Regions from separate parts of the Mesorhizobium sp. M7A.F.Ce.TU.012.03.2.1 genome, predicted to be linked through region 2. Evidence: predicted binding sites of a transcription regulator. Region 2 holds the regulator's gene; the other holds the start of a gene.
What was found. The regulator PhoB, encoded in region 2, activates phosphate uptake and scavenging genes when phosphate is short. The targets are predictions, from matches to a motif close to TGTCATNNANCTGTCAT.
Positions count from the first base shown of each region.

Region 1: ppk2 (polyphosphate kinase 2) is a predicted target of PhoB. The motif match lies at 1,016-1,032, and genes of this name have one in related genera.

Region 1 covers NZ_CP034779.1:5,584,522-5,588,365, reverse strand. The annotation lists gene EJ079_RS27770 (aldo/keto reductase) at 1-862, opposite strand, end outside; gene ppk2 (polyphosphate kinase 2) at 1,140-2,060, shown strand; gene EJ079_RS27760 (dihydrofolate reductase family protein) at 2,109-2,756, opposite strand; gene EJ079_RS27755 (HepT-like ribonuclease domain-containing protein) at 2,993-3,343, opposite strand; gene EJ079_RS27750 (nucleotidyltransferase domain-containing protein) at 3,343-3,639, opposite strand; gene hemB (porphobilinogen synthase) at 3,680-3,844, opposite strand, start outside.
Region 2 covers NZ_CP034779.1:2,524,108-2,527,951, forward strand. The annotation lists gene pstB (phosphate ABC transporter ATP-binding protein PstB) at 1-623, shown strand, start outside; gene phoU (phosphate signaling complex protein PhoU) at 650-1,357, shown strand; gene phoB (phosphate regulon transcriptional regulator PhoB) at 1,374-2,063, shown strand; gene EJ079_RS12195 (ROK family protein) at 2,080-3,327, opposite strand; gene xylF (D-xylose ABC transporter substrate-binding protein) at 3,598-3,844, shown strand, end outside.

The DNA.
Region 1 (3,844 bases), 3.1 Mb from region 2:
TGCCGCCGATCACCAGCGAACTGACGGCCGGCCGGCCAAGCAGCCAGGCCAGCGCCACCTGCGCTGCCGACACGCCGCGCTGCGCGCCGATCTCGACAAGCACGTCGACGATCCGCCACAGCCGGTCCTCGTCGCGGATCGGCGGTTCGGACCAGCCGGCAAGCTGGCGGGCGGTGGGGCTGTCGCGGCGGTATTTGCCGGACAGCAATCCGCCGGCAAGCGGGCTCCAGACCAGGACGCCCAACCCCTGGTCGACGGAAATCGGCAGCAGTTCGTACTCCGCCTCGCGCGCTTCCAGCGTGTAATGGATCTGCTGCGTGACGAAGCGCGGCTGATGATGGCTGTCGCTGATGCCGAGCGCCTTCATCACCTGCCAGCCGGAATAATTGGAGCAGCCGACATAGCGGATCTTGCCCTGGGCAACCAGCGTGTCGAGCGCGCCGATGGTTTCCTCCAGCGGTGTCACGCCATCCCATTCGTGCAGGAAATAGATGTCGATGACGTCTGTCCTGAGCCGCTTCAGGCTTTTCTCGCATTCGCGGATCAGGTGATGGCGTGACAGGCCTTCATCGTTCGGGCCTTTGCCGATCCGCATCCGTGCCTTGGAGGCGATCAGCACGTCGCCCTTGCGCTTGCCGCCGAGCGCTTCGCCGATGATTTCTTCGGAAATGCCATTCGAATAGACGTTGGCGGTGTCGATGACATTGATGCCGGCGTCGATGCAGAGGTCGATCATGCGGCGCGCTTCGTCGAGGTCGGTCTTGCCGACAGCCGAAAACGCGCCGGCGCCGCCGAAAGTCATGGTGCCCATGGTCAGCGTCGATACTTTCAGGCCGGAACGGCCGAGTGTGCGGTATTCCATGTCGATCCTCGCGATTGCGTTGGAAAAGGGGCTGGGGAGGGTGCCCGAATGTGGCCGCTATTTGTAGGACAATTTGCGCGACTTGTCGCCATGCCAGGACGCCGGATCGATCATGCCTGGCGGGATTGGCAGCGGCGGCGATCACGCTCGGGCTGCAATAAAACCGTCATTGCAGGCCTATATTGAAGTCGGCTCAGGCGTTGCCGTTCCGGGCTGTAAGCCGGAGTTTGGGGCGCCGGACGTGGATCGACAGAGCTTGCAAGTGGAGCAGCCGATAATGACCGAGCTAAAACAGAATTCTCCGGCCAGGGATTGGCTTGAAGCCGAGCTCGCCGACACGCTCGACGAAGACTATGAGCTCGAAATGTCGGAGCCGGCGCTGTCGATGGAGATCGCCAAGATCTACAAGAACTCGCATCCGCCTTCGATCGATCGCATGCAATATTTTCGCGACCTGATCACCCTGCAGTCCGAATTGATCAAGCTGCAGTCCTGGGTCGCCTACCACAAGAAGAAGCTGGTGGTGATCTTCGAGGGACGCGATTCGGCCGGCAAGGGCGGTGTCATCAAGCGCATCACCCAGCGGCTTAACCCGCGCATCTGCCGTGTCGTGGCACTGCCGGCACCGACCGAGCGCGAAAAGTCGCAATGGTATTTCCAGCGCTATGTCCCGCATCTGCCGGCCGGCGGCGAGATCGTGCTGTTCGACCGCTCATGGTACAACCGCTCGGGCGTCGAGCGGGTGATGGGCTTTGCCCAGCCCGATCAGGTCGAAGAATTCTTCCACGACGTGCCGGAGTTCGAGCGCATGCTGGTCCGCTCGGGCATTACCGTGGTCAAATACTGGTTCTCGATCACCGACGAGGAACAGCAGATGCGCTTCCTGATGCGCATCCATGATCCAATGAAGCAGTGGAAACTGTCGCCGATGGATCTGCAGTCGCGTGTGCGCTGGGAGCAGTACACCAAGGCCAAGGAAGAGACCTTCGCCCGCACCAACATCCCGGAAGCGCCTTGGTTCATCGTCGAGGGCAACGACAAGAAGCGCGCGCGGCTGAACTGCATCGACCATCTGCTCAAGCAGCTGCCTTACGAGGAAGTGCCGCACGAGGAGATCACTTTGCCGGAGCGCGTCTTCAACCCCGAATACGAGCGCCAGGTGCTGCCGCGCGAGCTCTACGTGCCGGAGAAGTATTGATGGATCGCTCCCTTCTCCCCGTATAGTGACGGGGAGAAAAAGCTGTAACTACGCCCGCTTGATGGTGACGTGCGTGGCAAGCGGCGTCGCCACCTGCTCGCTGCAGATATAGCCCAGCTTGAGCATATCGAGGCCGGCGAAAAGGTTCTCGCCCGAGCCGAGCAGCACCGGCGCGATCGCCAGATGCATCTCGTCGATCAGTTTTTCCTGCAGATATTGCCGGATGGTGGCGACGCCGCCGCCGACCCGCACGTCCTTGCCGCCAGCGGCAGCCTTAGCCTGTTCAAGAGCTGAATGGATACCGTCAGTGACGAAGTGGAAAGTCGTGCCGCCCTCCATCGTGATCGGTTCCCGCTTGTGATGGGTGAGCACGAAAACCGGCACATGATAGGGCGGGTTGTCGCCCCACCAGCCCTTCCAGCTGTCGTCAGGCCACTCGCCGCGGATCGGCCCGAACATGTTGCGGCCGAGGATCCAGGCGCCGACATTCTCGAAGCTGCGCGCCGCGAACGCCTCGTTGACGTCGGTGGTGCCGCCATCTTGTCCGAGCACCTTCTCGCGGAAGGTGCAGGTGTCGACAAACCACTTGTGCAAGGATTCCCCACCGACGCCGAGAGGATTTTGCAGATCCTGATCGGGACCGGCGCCATAGCCGTCGAGCGACAGGGTGAAAGCGTTGACGCGAAGTTTGGACATGCGAGCCTCCTCGATAACCGATTGTATTTTGCAAGCAGTTGTTTGTAGCAAGCTGATTGTGAATTGCAACCGGTATTTTCAAAGAACTTTGCCGCACCGCACGTGCAGAGCAGAAAGATCCGGCAGTCTCGACGCGAGCAAATGTTCCGTTGCCATGCAATTGCTTATGACGAGAGAAATATCGCGGTTCCTTCCTTGCGACGCGAACAGGATGCTGCCGCAAGTGTCAGCCACAACTATCGGCGCTGCGACGCTTCGAGCATACGTTCGACAGCAAGACGCAGTGGCGGCAGGCTGTCGGTCACCACCGCCCATACTATCGCACCGGAGGTTTTGTGATATTCGTGACGCAAAACGTTGCCTATCCCACGAACTTGTTTCCATGGAATCTCGGGAGCAAGGGCTGCCAAATCATCGGGAATGTGGCGGGCAGCTTCGGAAATGATTTCGATCCCGCGCTCGATGCCATGTCGGAGCAGCCAGTCGCTATTTGAAGTCATCCAGCGTCTTGCCCGCGGCGGCAGCAAGATGCCGTCCAGGGCCTCCATGATTTCGGCTAGAATCGGTTCGATCCGGCGCACTGCCATCAAAATATGCGCACAGCAGATTGTTCGATGTCGGCCTTCAAGATGGGATTGAGGCTGTCGCGGGTGGTGATATCGATCTCCGCTGACATCTTCTCCTCAAGAAATTGCTTGATGCCGACCAGATCAATCAGCGAAAAGCGTCTTGCAGGATCATAATCGATGAAGAGGTCGAGATCGCTGTCAGGCCCTGCGTCGCCCCGTAAAATCGATCCGAACAGATAAAGCGAAGTCGCGCCCATGCCCTTGATGGCATCTGCATTTCTCTGCAACCGCTTTATGACCTCATTCCTGCTCATGAATTCATTCTAGCGGATTGCGTTAAAATTCCAAAGCTACCTAGCGGCCCCCCTTCAGCATCTCCGCCACTTCCGGAGCGAAATAGGTCAAAATGCCGTCGCAGCCGGCGCGCTTGAAGGCGAGCAGCGATTCCAGCATTGCCTTCTCGCCGTCGATCCAGCCATTGGCGCCTGCCGCCTTGATCATCGAATATTCGCCCGACAC
Region 2 (3,844 bases):
TCCTGCGTTGCCTCAACCGCATGAACGACACCATCGATTCCGCGCGGGTAACCGGCAAGATAACGCTCGACGAAGAAGACATCTACGACAAGAACATCGATGTCGTCGAACTCAGGGCGCGCGTCGGCATGGTGTTTCAGAAACCCAATCCGTTCCCCAAGTCGATCTACGAGAACGTCGCCTATGGCCCGCGCATCCACGGATTGGCCAAGCGCAAGGCCGACATGGATCAGATCGTCGAGTCGAGCCTGAAGAAGGCGGCAATCTGGAACGAGGTGAAGGACCGTTTGCAGGAACCTGGCACGGGTCTTTCCGGTGGCCAGCAGCAGCGTCTGTGCATTGCACGCGCCATCGCCGTGTCGCCCGAGGTGATCCTGATGGACGAGCCGTGTTCGGCGCTCGATCCGATCGCCACTGCTCGCGTCGAGGAACTGATCGACGAACTGCGCCAGAACTATACGATCGTCATCGTCACCCATTCGATGCAGCAGGCAGCGCGCGTGTCGCAGCGCACCGCGATGTTCCATCTAGGCTATCTGGTCGAGGAGGGCGCCACCGACAAGATGTTCACCACCCCCGACGACAAACGCACCCAGGACTACATCACCGGCCGGTTCGGCTGAGCTCAGGCATATGAGGGACGAAGATCATGGGTGAACATACCGTTGCATCTTTCGATGAGGATCTGGAGCAGATCAGCCAGCTGATCCGCGACATGGGCGATCTCGCCCGCTCGATGGTCAGTGGCTCGACCAAGGCTTTGCTCAATTCGGACAATGCGCTGGCGCAGCGCGTGGTTTCCGACGATGCCATCATGGATGCCCGCCAGCGCGAGCTGGACGATCGCGCCATCACGCTGATCGCCAAGCGCCAGCCAATGGCCAACGATCTGCGTGCGGTGGTCGGTTCGATCCGCATGGCCGGCGACCTCGAGCGCATCGGCGACCTTGCCAAGAACATCGCCAAGCGCGTCGGCACTGTCGGGCTGAGCGTCACGCCGCACGATCTTTCGCATTCGATCGACGCGATGGCGCAGCTGGTGCTGATCCAGGTGCAGGGGGTCGTCGACGAGTATGCCGCCGCTGACGCGGCAGCGCTTGCCACGCTCAGAAACAATGATGAACGCATCGACGTCAAATACACCTCGGTGTTCCGCGAGCTGCTGACCTACATGATGGAAGATCCCCGCAACATCACGGCGTGCACGCACCTGTTGTTTTGCGCCAAGAACCTCGAGCGGATCGGCGACCACGTGACCAACATCGCCGAAAATGCCTACTATGTTTTGACCGGCACGCAGCTGCCAGCCAATCGTCCGAAGCAGGACGAGACGGCAATGTCCGCGCCAGCGGCATAACAGGGGTGACCAGCCGATGATCGCACCACGCATCATGGTGGTGGAGGATGAGGAGCCGCTAGGCGTGCTGCTCCGCTACAATCTTGAATCCGAAGGTTACCAGGTCGAGGTGGTGACGCGCGGCGATGAGGCCGAAATCCGGCTGCAGGAGAACGTTCCCGATCTTCTGGTGCTCGACTGGATGGTGCCTGCGGTTTCGGGCATCGAACTCTGCCGGCGCCTGCGAATGCGTCCCGAGACCGAGCGGCTGCCGATCATCATGCTGACCGCGCGAGGCGAGGAAAGCGACCGCGTGCGCGGCCTGTCGACCGGCGCCGACGACTATCTGGTCAAGCCCTTCTCGACGCCAGAGTTCATGGCCAGGGTCAAGGCGCTGCTGCGCCGGGCCAAGCCGGAAGTGCTGTCCAGCGTGCTAAAGGTCGGCGATATCGTGCTCGATCGCGAGTCGCACCGTGTCTATCGCAAGAAGAGCGAGATCCGGCTTGGGCCGACGGAATTCCGCCTGCTCGAATTCATGATGCGCCATCCAGGCCGCGTGTTCTCGCGCAGCCAGCTGCTCGACAATGTCTGGGGCGAGACGATCTACATCGACGAGCGCACGGTCGACGTGCATGTCGGCCGGCTGCGCAAGGCGGTCAACAATGGCCGTATGCCTGATGTCATCCGCACGATCCGTGGGGCCGGATACGCCATCCGAGAGGACTGAACTCCCTCGTTTGAACTCACGCCACGTTCTTGCCGCCGAAACCGGATCTCGCCTGCACGCCCGGCGCAAAAATCTCCTGATCGACGAAGATCAGCGCCCGCATGGCGCAGCCCTCGCGGATCAGCGGCAGTTCGTTCGGCTCGGTGTCGAAGGAAATCGATTTGGAATGCTGGCCGCCGGCGGTCTGGGCAATCGCTTGCCGCAATGCCGGCTCGATCAGGTCGAAGGCGGCGGCGCTGACACCGACCATGGCGACCGGCGCCGGATCGATCAGCGCGAACAGGCTGCCGAGGCCGTAGCCGAGCGCTTCGCCGGCCTTGCGATAGGCTTCCCGTTCGGGTCCGTCACCTTCGCGGGCCGCGGCAGCCAGGGCGCGCATGTCGGCGTCGCTGACATCGGCAACGGGTTCTGCATCCTCGCCCATCTGCCTGGCGTTGCGCCAGATGGCGTAATTGCCCGCATAGGCTTCGACGCAGCCGCGCCGTCCGCAGCGACATAGCGCGCCGTTCGGCCGATGGATCATGTGGCCGAATTCGCCGCCCGAAGAATGGGTGCCGGTGAACAATTCGCCCTTCAGCACCAGTCCCATGCCGATGCCGTGCGACAAAAGGATAGCGATGAAATCGTCGCGGTAACGATCGGGGTCGCGCCAGCGCAGCGCCACCGCCATCATGTTGCAGTCGTTCTCCATTATGGCAGGGATGCCGAACTGGTCTTCGAATATGTCAGCGAAGGCGATGTCGGTGTGCGGCGTGATCGGCGACCACAGCATGGCGCGGGCACGGGTGTCGGTGATGCCCTGGATGGCCAGCGCGATGCGGGCGATGCTGCGCACGTCCAGGTCGGGATCTGCCAGGCGGCGCCGCACGATGGCCGTGCATTCCCCGATCAGCGACTCGCGCGACATCGTCAGCGTGTCCAGCCGGCGCTGTTCCTCGGATATTACCTGGCCGGCATAGTCGATGACGGCGACGGAGAGGAAGTTCAGCGACAGCACCACGGTCATTACCGCGGCCGCTTCCGGATTGAGACTGAGGCCGACCTGCGGCCGGCCGCGTTTGAGTGAGCCGGCCTCGCTCGGCTTGCTTTCGGTCAGGATGCCTTCGACGATCAGGTCCGCTGAAATCGCCGAGATGGTCGAATGGCTGAGGCTTGTGGTCGCGGCGATCTCGGTTCGCGACGGCTGTCCGGCGCGGCGCACTGCCGCGATCACCATGGCGCGGTTGCGGCGGCGCAGATCGTCGTGGCGGATTCCGACCGACATGTTCTTTCATATCCTCCCGGTCGCCGCGGTTCCTCCTGCCCCTGGAACGCTGTCGGTGACGCCGGTAAATACTGGCAGAAGCTGCAGGCCGTGTCATTTATTTATTCCGAGACTCGAAAAAAACTCGAAATGACATCAAAATCCATCAGAATCGATGTTGACAGCGTTCGGGCGTTGGCCCAGTATTTTTTCGAGGCTCGAAAAAATAGAGCCTCTGTGCCGGCCCTCGGGTCAGTTTGGTCGCGCCATACGCGGCGCAGGGAGGATAATATGAAAAGATTCACGGCCGCCATCCTGGCGGGTGCCGCCATGTCGCTGACGCTCGCGTCTGTCGCGCAGGCGAAGGACAAGGTCGTCGGCGTTTCGTGGTCCAACTTCCAGGAAGAACGCTGGAAGACCGACGAAGCCGCCATGAAGACGGCGATCGAGGCCGCTGGCGACAAGTACATCTCCGCCGATGCGCAGTCCAATCCCGGCAAGCAGCTTACCGATGTCGAAAGCCTGATCTCGCAGGGCG